3 regions of the Agrobacterium tumefaciens genome follow, and region 3 is predicted to be linked to each of the others. Evidence: riboswitches for the same ligand, from Rfam matches in the RefSeq annotation. Region 3 holds a riboswitch; each other region holds the start of a gene.

Region 1 (3,272 bases), 160 kb from region 3:
CTCGCGCATTACCTGACTGACGGCCGCGGCGACAATCTGCTGGTCAATGGCGAAGTGAAGCACGTTACGGGTTACATGAAGGATTTCCTGTTCCAGCCGGAACAGGCCCGCACGCCGATCCGCAACCTCTCTGGCGGCGAGCGTGCCCGTCTTATTCTGGCGCGCATTCTGGCACGGCCGACCAACCTCCTGATCCTCGACGAGCCGACCAACGATCTCGATATCGAAACGCTTGATCTGTTGCAGGAAATCGTTGCGGGCTTTTCCGGCACGGTTATCCTCGTCAGCCACGACCGTGATTTTCTTGACCGTACCGTCACCTCCACCATCGCACCCGCCAATCCGGATCAGCCGGACGGACGCTGGATCGAATATGCCGGCGGTTATTCTGATATGATGGCGCAGCGCAAGGGCGCGGCAGATGAAAAACGCAAGGCGGAGAAACAGGAAAAGGCGAAGGCCGCACCTTCGACTTCCGCTTCGCAAGATCCTGCAAAGGCCAAGGGCAAGCTTTCGTTCAAGCAGAAATTCGCACTCGAAAATCTGCCGAAGGAGATGGAAAAAGCCCAGGGTGAGATCGCAAAACGCGAGCAGCGCATGGCCGATCCCGCGCTTTTCACCAAGGATCCAGCCACATTCAATACGCTGGCGCAGGAAATGACCAAGCTGCGTGAAAAGCTCGAAACCATGGAAGAAGAATGGCTGGAGCTGGAGATGCTGCGCGAGGAACTGGAAGGCTGAAGGGGATCGTCTTTTACTGATTGAACGGCATCCGCCTTTGACAGGGAGGCGGAATTGCCGTTTCCTGTGCGGGTTCGGAGGAATTCAGAAAATGCGCATGATCTTCGTCAATCTGCCCGTCAAGAATATCGAGACATCGAGAGACTTCTTCACGGCGCTGGGTTTCAGCTTCAATCCGGAATATTCCGACGATCGCACGCTCTGCATGATCGTGGAGGAGAACATCTTCGTGATGCTGCTCCAGGAAGAGCGTTTTCGCGATTTCATCAATGGCGATATCGCCGATGCGAAGAGTAGCACCGAAGTGCTGACCTGTCTTTCCGCCGGAAGCCGCGAGGAAATCGACCGGATGATCGCAACTGCGCTTGCCTCCGGTGGCAGCGGCTGGAAACCCGTTCAGGATCACGGCTTCATGTATGCCGGCAGTTTTCAGGATCCGGATGGTCACGTCTGGGAACTGGTGCATATGACGGCGCAGGGCTGACGGCACTGTCTTGCCAATCGCAGACGGCGGGACTACACCATCATCTTGATCTAACGGGGTGTCTTTTGTGCTTGCGTGCAAAAGGCTGAGAGGCTTGCCAACCCGAAGAACCTGATCCGGTTCATACCGGCGGAGGGATTAGACGGCTTTAAGGCAGGCGGCTATTTCCCTTTTTGTTTTGAGGAGATACCCGTGCGCCGTCGTCTTTTCCTGAATTCCCTCGTCGCCGCCTCCGTGTTTCTGCCCGGCCTTGCCGTCGCGCAGGACAAGCAGGAGCTGACTGTCTACACCTATGAGAGCTTCGTGTCCGAATGGGGACCCGGTCCGAAGGTCAAGGAAGCCTTCGAGAAGGTTTGTGGTTGCACGGTCAATTTCGTCGGCGTGGCGGATGGTGTGGCGCTGCTCAACCGCCTGAAACTTGAAGGGGCTGGGTCCAAGGCGGATGTTGTCATCGGTCTCGACACCAACCTCGTCGCAGAAGCGAAACAGACCGGCCTTTTCGATGTCAGCGGCATCGATACGTCGGCGGCCAAGGTGCCGGGCGGCTATGAGGACGATGTCTTCGTCCCCTATGATTATGGGCATTTCGCGGTCGTCTATGACACGCAGACGGTAAAAAACCCGCCGACGAGTCTGAAGGAACTGGTGGACGGCGATCCTTCACAGAAGATCGCCATTCAGGACCCGCGCACCTCCACGCCGGGGCTTGGGCTACTTCTCTGGGTGAAATCGGTATATGGGGACAAGGCTCCGGAAGCATGGGCGAAGCTCAGGAAACGCATCCTGACTGTCACACCGGGCTGGTCGGAATCCTACGGTCTCTTCACCAAGGGTGAGGTGCCGATGGTGCTTTCCTACACCACATCGCCCGCCTATCACATGGTCGCCGAGAAGACGGACCGTTATCAGGCCGCGGCTTTTTCCGAAGGACATTACATCCAGATCGAAGTGTCCGGCCTTCTCAAAAACGCGCCGCACAAGGAATTGGCAAAGCAGTTCCTTGCTTTCACGCTCACATCAGGCTTTCAGGATGCGATCCCCGAAAACAACTGGATGATGCCGGTTGCGGCGACATCGAAGCCTTTGCCCGAGGCGTTTTCCAAACTCGTCGTGCCGCAGAAGACCTTCCTTATGGACCCGGAAGAGGTGGCGAAGAACCGCAAAGCCTGGGTCGACGAATGGCTTGCCGCCATGAGCATGAATTGAGGAAAAGGCACACCTACCCATGATGCTGCGTCGCGATTACCGGCGATCCGTTGTTTTCGGGACGGCGGCCTTTACCGCCGTTTTCCTGTTCATGGCGCTCGCCGTTGCGGCCCTCCTGTCTTTTGATGCCGGCGCATCCGCTGCCAGCATCATGGATGCCTATACGCTGCGTATCCTTCGCTTCACGCTTTATCAGGCAACACTTTCCACCTTCTTGTCCATTGTTCTCGGCCTGCCGGTGGCGTTGGCGCTCGCGCGGCGACGCGACTTTCCGGGGCGTATATGGATCATCCGGCTGATGGCGGTGCCGATGGGTTTGCCGGTGATCGTCGGCGCCTTCGGCATCATCGCCATATGGGGCAGGCAGGGCGTTTTGAATACGGCTCTCGCTTTTGCCGGCGCGGAGCAACCCTTCAGCATTTACGGCCTTTCCGGGATTCTTGTCGCCCACGTGTTCTTCAATCTGCCGCTGTGCGTGCGGCTGATGCTGGCCGGGCTGGAACGCATTCCGGGCGAATATTGGCGCATGGCGGCAAGCCTCGGCATGGGGCCGGTTTCGACGTTTCGCTTCATCGAATGGCCGGCGATTTCGCGGCTTGTTCCCGGCATTGCCGGACTTGTCTTCATGCTGTGCGCCACCAGCTTCACGCTGGTGCTGCTGCTCGGCGGCGGCCCGGCGGCCACGACGCTGGAGGTGGCGATCTATCAGGCGCTGCGGTTCGATTTCGATCCGCAGCGGGCGATTGCGCTTTCAGTTTTACAGATTGTCCTTACCGCAATCCTGCTCGGCCTTCTTGCCTTTCTGCCATCGCCGGAAGCGGAAATCGCCTCGCTTGGGCGG
Region 2 (3,272 bases), on a different replicon from region 3:
CGAGCGCATCGCCAACTAGCGGCACATCTCTGTGACGCGCCCCTCCCCGCTTCACCTTGCCGCGAAGTTCATTGGGGCGAATGGAAATGTACGGATCAGGCGCATCGAGATGTATATCGGTCGGCGTGAGTAGCGCGATTTCCTTCGCGTTCGCACCTGTACACATGCCAATGCGGATAAGAGCTTTGATTTCAGGTCGTGCGCCTGACGTTTTCAAGCCTTCGGTAACGGCTGATATCTCGGTAGCCGTGAACGGTGCTCGTTTGCCATCGTCTTCGTAGCCAGAAATCCTGATGCCTGCGAAGGGATTTTCCCTGCCTTCGTATTCCTCATCGAAGACGGTTTCCAATATGACCCCAAGCCAACTAATCTTCTTATTAGCTTCGTTGCTTAGAAACTCGCCGTTATCGATCTTTTCCTTCAAAACTTTACGGTATTTTTTTACATCGGTCTTGGTGATCTTCAGCACATCAGTATCCCCCATCGCAGCGATGTAATCTTCGGTCTTAACTTCGTAGCGCCGCCAGAAACGTTTTGTCTGAAGCTCGTTCTTACCCTTCACCTTCTCCGAAGAGAGAGCTTTAAATTTTTCGAATGCCTCTACCCAAGAGAGCGACGGCGTCTCTATTGCGCCGACTAAAGCAGCGGTCTGCACAACATTTGGATTCGGCATCACGGCGCGGACATCAACGATTTCATTGATACGCTCTATCAACTGATCGACGGTTTGTTCGGAAACTGCCTTATGCGGTTCGTACTTTCCGGTCAGTTTCTCGGCGGTTGCCTTAACCCGCTTGTAGTCAATATGAGCTTCATCGGGCAGACGGTTTTCATCGAAGAGCGGCAGGATTTGAGCGACATGCGTCGCCACCCGCTTCTTCGCCGTCGCTAAATCTCTGGTCCTCAAAGAGCGAAGAATTTGCCGTCTCGTCGTTGACGAGAGCAATCGCGTTGGGATGTTGACGCAGAAGTAATAATAACCGTTCTGCCGTTTATGAATGTAATTTTGCGTAATCATGGAACTAAAACCTCATCAATGCAACTGGAAGAAACCTCCTTCGATTGTGAATTCTATACCCGGGATCACGAATATTCGTCAACTATAAATTTGCTAATGCTGAATTTTTTACTTTCAATTCGTTTTGAAAGCAAGTCAGATATAGAAATATATTTTGAAAACAACTTAGAAATCGCCTGGTATTTTGTTTTTGATTTAACCGCTCCGGCAGACTTATTAGCAATTTCATTGGCAATTTGCCGATGCGGCGGCGCAAAAAGGAACATTAGAAGAAGAACATTTGACATGAGTTTTGAATTCTCCTAAGAAATCAACCTCTTCCGAGGGGTGTGCTGCGGCACTGAGACGGCATTGCGCCGAACCCTTATATACCTGATCCGGGTCATGCCGGCGTAGGAACGGAAACTGTCGCACCCTTCAGGCGCTGCCCTTTCTCTTCTCCGCTTGGCCATGATCTCCGTGATTGTCACATCTGGAGACCGAATGATGATGCTGAAACCTTCTGTCCTTCGCACATGGTGCGTTTGCGTCTGAGGTCCGGCTCATGCGTGCCACCCATGCATTGAACGGTATCGGCCTTCTGCTGCTTCTCTGGCAGGCAGGCACGTGGCTGTTTGCGCCGCCGCGCTATATCCTGCCGTCGCCAGCCGATGTCGCCGCCGCCTTCTGGCGCCAGCCCGGCTTCCTGTTCGGGCAGGCCATGGTGACATCAGGCGAAATGGCGTTCGGGCTTGCGGCAGGCATCGCCGCCGGCATCCTCGTTGCCTTTACAGTCGCCGCCATCCCGCGTCTTGGCCGCCTCGTCTGGCCCATGGTTCTCGTGCTGCAGGCGTTTCCGGTTTTCGTACTCGCCCCCATCCTCGTGCTCTGGTTCGGTTTCGGCATGGCCTCGAAAGTGGTGATGACCGCGATCATCATCTTCTTTCCGGTCGCCTCCTCCTTCACCGATGGCCTGAACCGCACGGATCGCGCCATTCTCGATGCCGCCTCGCTGACGGAGGCGAGCCACTGGCAGATCCTCACGCGGCTGCGCGTGCCGCTGGCGTTGCCGTCGCTCATTTCCGGGCTGAGGGTGGCCGCCCCACTCGCCCCGCTTGGCGCCGTCATTGGCGAGTGGGTGGGCGCATCAGCCGGGCTCGGTTTCGTCATGATCCAGTCCAATGCCCGCATGCAGACCGACACGATGTTTGCCGCCATGGCCATTCTCGCCGTCATGGCGGTGCTGCTGCGGCTCATCGTCGACCGGGCGACCGCCAATCTGGCCCCCTGGGCCAAGGAAACAGAACACACCATTCCTCTCAGATATTTACGGAGACTTTCGGCACCATGAAACGAACGCTTCTTTCCCTCGTCATCGCCGCAACAACCGCGCTTGCCCCCATGCAATCGCAGGCCGCCGACAAGCTTACCGTGTTGCTCGAATGGTTCGTGAACCCCGATCATGCGCCGATGGTGATCGCCAGGGAACGCGGTCTGTTTGCCGATGCCGGACTGGACGTGGAACTGGTGCCGCCGGCCGACCCTTCCGCCGTGCCGCGCCTCGTCTCGGCGAAACAGGCCGATATCGGCGTGCATTACCAGCCGAACCTCTATCTCGATCACGATGCCGGTCTGCCGCTCGTGCGTTTCGGCACGCTGGTCGAAACCCCGCTCAACACCGTCACGGTTCTGGCCGACGGGCCGATCAAAAGCCTGAAAGACCTGAAGGGCAAGAAGGTCGGTTTTTCCGTTTCCGGTTTTGAAGATGCTATGCTGAAGCGCATGCTGGAAAAGGACGGGCTGACGAAGGATGATGTCGAACTCATCAACGTCAATTTCTCGCTCTCACCATCGCTTATCGCCGGCAAAGTGGATGCAACGCTCGGTGGTTTCCGTAATTTCGAACTGACGCAGATGAAGCTCGAAGGCCATGAAGGCCGCTCGTTCTTCCCGGAGGAGCATGGCGTGCCGGCCTATGACGAGCTGATCTTCGTCACCCATCGCGATCTCGCAAAAGACAGCCGCCTGCCGCGTTTCCTCTCCGCCGTGGAGCAGGCCGCGATCTTCATCACCAACCACCCGCAGGAATCCTGGCAGCTTTTCATCAAGGCCTATCCGAACCTTGACGATGCGCTGAACAAGCAGGCTTTCTTCGACACGTTGCCGCGTTTCGCCAAGCGTCCCGCCGCACTCGACCGCAGCCGCTATGTCCGTTTCGGTGAGTTCATGCGGGATATGCAACTGATCAAACAGGCACCGAAGGCAGACGATATCG
Region 3 (3,272 bases):
GTCCAAGCGTATAGAAGGGCGCCTCGCCGCAGGTCTTCAGCTGCTTGTCCATATTCTCCTTGATCTTGTGCATCGGCACATGACCAGGGCCTTCGATCATCACCTGGCAATCTTTCGTCCAGGCGATCTGTGTCAGCTCGCCGAGCGTCTCCAGCTCCGCGAACTGTGCGGCGTCGTTGGCATCGGCAATCGAGCCGGGACGCAGGCCATCGCCCAGCGAGAAGGAGACATCGTAAGCCCGGCAGATATCGCAAATCTCGTCGAAATGCTCATAAAGGAAGCTTTCGCGATGATGATGCAGACACCACTTGGCCATGATCGAGCCACCACGCGAGACGATGCCGGTGACGCGGTTGACGGTGAGCGGAATGTAATGCAGCCGCACGCCGGCATGGATGGTAAAATAATCCACGCCCTGCTCCGCCTGTTCGATCAGGGTGTCGCGAAACACCTCCCAATTCAGATCCTCGGCAATGCCGTTGACCTTCTCCAGCGCCTGATAAAGCGGCACTGTGCCGATCGGCACCGGCGAATTGCGGATGATCCATTCGCGGATATTGTGGATGTTGCGCCCGGTGGAAAGGTCCATGACGGTATCCGCACCCCAGCGGATCGCCCAGACCATCTTCTCCACCTCTTCCGCCATGGAGGAGGTGACGGCGGAATTGCCGATATTGGCGTTGATCTTCACCAGAAAATTGCGGCCGATGATCATCGGCTCAAGTTCCGAATGATTGATATTGGCGGGGATGATGGCGCGGCCTGATGCCACTTCCTGCCGAACGAATTCCGCCGTCACGTAGTCAGGTATATGCGCACCAAAGCTTTCGCCATCGCGGACCAACTTCTCCTTTGCCGCCTCGCGCCCGAGATTTTCGCGGATGGCGATGAATTCCATTTCCGGCGTAATGATGCCGGCCCGCGCATAAGCAAGCTGTGTCACCGCCTTGCCGGCCGTCGCCCTGAGTGGCTGGTGGCGCACGGAAAATTCGGGCGTCAGGCGCTCGCCGGTGGCAAAGCCGTTATCCTCCGGCTTGACGTGCCGCCCTTCATAAGTCTCGACATCGCCGCGCGCCATGACCCAGTCGTGGCGCAGTCGCGGCAGACCCTTTTCAATCAGAACGGGATGTGTGGGATCGGTATAGGGGCCGGAGGAATCGTAAACCGTCACCGGCGGTTCGCCGGCTGTCGGATGAACCGCGATCTCGCGCATCGGCACGCGGATGTGCGGATGCAGGATCCCTGGCTTGTGGATTTTCGTGGAAGCAGCATGCGGTCCGGTGGTGACCGAAAGCGGAAGATTCTTGGCAGCGATATTCATCTTGAGGCTCCAAAGTTTGACAGTGGAGACCCAGTTCGAGCCGGAATGATGGAAAATACCGCAGCGCCGACAGCGCATTGCACACGCCAGCCGACCGTCGGTCTTTGCACCGTCCCTACGCCAGTATGAACTGGATCAGGTTCAACGGGTCACTGCGCATGAAAGCAGAATCTCAGCCCCTTGACGGGACACCCCTGGTGAATGGCCACAGGAAAAAACACCGGTCGCCTTTTGTCAAGGCCGCCGATCAACGCTTGGCAAAGGTGCGGGAATGGCGCATGCTGCCGTTAGTTGTAATTAACCTAACGGTTTAGGTGAATATTATCGTTTGGGACATAACGATAAGCACAAACCTTCCTAATGTTAATTTCATTGGAGATACGTCGGAATGAATGCGACTATTCGTGAAATACTGGCAAAATTCGGCCAGCTTCCCACCCCCGTCGATACGATTGCAGATGAAGCAGATCTTTATGCGGCAGGCCTTTCTTCCTTTGCATCGGTGCAATTGATGCTGGGTATCGAGGAAGCATTCGATATCGAGTTTCCCGACAATCTGCTGAACCGCAAGTCCTTCGCCAGCATCAAGGCCATTGAAGACACCGTTAAGCTCATTCTGGATGGTAAAGAGGCTGCCTGATGAACGTGACCGTAGCGCCGCAGGATGAAACGCTGTCCGCGCGCGCGGGCCGTGTCGCGACCATTGCCGCCAAACATGCAGACGAAGTGGATGTCACCGGCCGCTTCCCGCAGGAAGCTGTCGATGCATTGCGGCAGGAACGCCTGCTGGGCATCCAGGTCCCCGCCTCCCTCGGCGGCGAAGGCGCATCCCTGCAGCAAATCGCCGATATCTGCGCCCGGCTCGGCCAGGCCTGTTCGGCAACCGCAATGATTTTCGCCATGCATCATATCAAGCTGTCCAGCCTGGTGGAACACGGCGAGGCAAGCGCGTGGCATGCGGAGTTCATGCAACGCATCGCCAGCGAACAGCTTCTGCTCGGCTCGGCCACCACCGAAGGCGGCATTGGCGGCAATCTGCGCAACTCCATCTGCGCGATCGAGGTCGAAGGCGACTTTTGCCGGCTGGAAAAGGATGCCACCGTCATTTCCTATGGCAGCAATGCCGATGCGATCCTCATCACCTCGCGCGCCCACAAGGATGCCGCGCCGGCCGATCAGGTGATGACCGTTTTCCTGAAAAACCAGTACACGCTCGAAAAGACCCATGTCTGGGATACACTCGGCATGCGCGGCACCTGTTCGGACGGCTTTCTGTTCCGAGGTGAAGCGCCGGCGGCGCAAATTTTCCCGAAGCCGTTCGCGGAAATCGCCGCGCAATCCATGCTTGCAAGCTCGCATCTCCTGTGGAGCGCCGTCTGGTATGGCATCGCCTCGGATGCTGTGCTGCGCGCCCAGTCTTTCGTCAGAGCGGCGGCACGCAAATCACCCGGCACCGCCCCTCCCGGCGCGATCCGGCTTGCCGAGGTTTCCACCAAGCTGCAGGTTGTGAAATCCAACATCATCGCCGGCATCAAGGCTTACGAGGACACCAAGAGCGATGCCGAAAAACTGATGTCCATGGCCTTTGCTGTTGCCATGAACAATGTGAAGATCTGCTCTTCGGAAACCATTCTCGAGATCATCGACCACGCCATGCTGGTCTGCGGCATCATGGGTTACAAGAACGGCACGCCCTATAGCATCGGCCGCCACCTGCGCGACGCGCACTCCGCGCGCCTGATGATTTCCAACGACCGTATTCTCGGCAATTCCGCCAATCTCCTGCTGGTTCACAAGCAGGACACCAGCCTCTTGGGATAAGACCATGGACATGCAAACATCGTTCCTCGATCGACTGTTCGAAGAAGGCCTGCTGATTGAAACGGGTGTGGACGGTCTTTATGGACGCAGCGGCCAGTTCGAGGACGTCATTGCCGCATTCGAGCGGCTG

The links. Region 3 has a riboswitch for thiamine pyrophosphate ahead of thiC (phosphomethylpyrimidine synthase ThiC). Riboswitches for the same ligand answer to the same signal wherever they lie in the genome.
Region 1: it holds a riboswitch for thiamine pyrophosphate, as region 3 does, so the genes downstream of both, thiB (thiamine ABC transporter substrate binding subunit) here and thiC (phosphomethylpyrimidine synthase ThiC) in region 3, are expected to answer to the same signal.
Region 2: it holds a riboswitch for thiamine pyrophosphate, as region 3 does, so the genes downstream of both, CFBP6623_RS16675 (ABC transporter permease) here and thiC (phosphomethylpyrimidine synthase ThiC) in region 3, are expected to answer to the same signal.

Annotation. Positions count from the first base shown of each region.
Region 1 is NZ_CP039903.1:2,590,830-2,594,101, reverse strand. It holds gene CFBP6623_RS13035 (ABC-F family ATP-binding cassette domain-containing protein) at 1-741, shown strand, start outside; gene CFBP6623_RS13030 (VOC family protein) at 833-1,225, shown strand; TPP riboswitch at 1,270-1,380, shown strand; gene thiB (thiamine ABC transporter substrate binding subunit) at 1,418-2,431, shown strand; gene thiP (thiamine/thiamine pyrophosphate ABC transporter permease ThiP) at 2,451-3,272, shown strand, end outside.
Region 2 is NZ_CP039904.1:317,342-320,613, forward strand. It holds gene CFBP6623_RS16665 (DUF6538 domain-containing protein) at 1-1,018, opposite strand, end outside; gene CFBP6623_RS16670 (hypothetical protein) at 1,084-1,305, opposite strand; TPP riboswitch at 1,332-1,434, shown strand; gene CFBP6623_RS16675 (ABC transporter permease) at 1,563-2,348, shown strand; gene CFBP6623_RS16680 (ABC transporter substrate-binding protein) at 2,345-3,272, shown strand, end outside.
Region 3 is NZ_CP039903.1:2,434,752-2,438,023, forward strand. It holds gene thiC (phosphomethylpyrimidine synthase ThiC) at 1-1,321, opposite strand, end outside; TPP riboswitch at 1,416-1,527, opposite strand; gene CFBP6623_RS12300 (acyl carrier protein) at 1,710-1,961, shown strand; gene CFBP6623_RS12305 (acyl-CoA dehydrogenase family protein) at 1,961-3,142, shown strand; gene CFBP6623_RS12310 (amino acid--[acyl-carrier-protein] ligase) at 3,147-3,272, shown strand, end outside.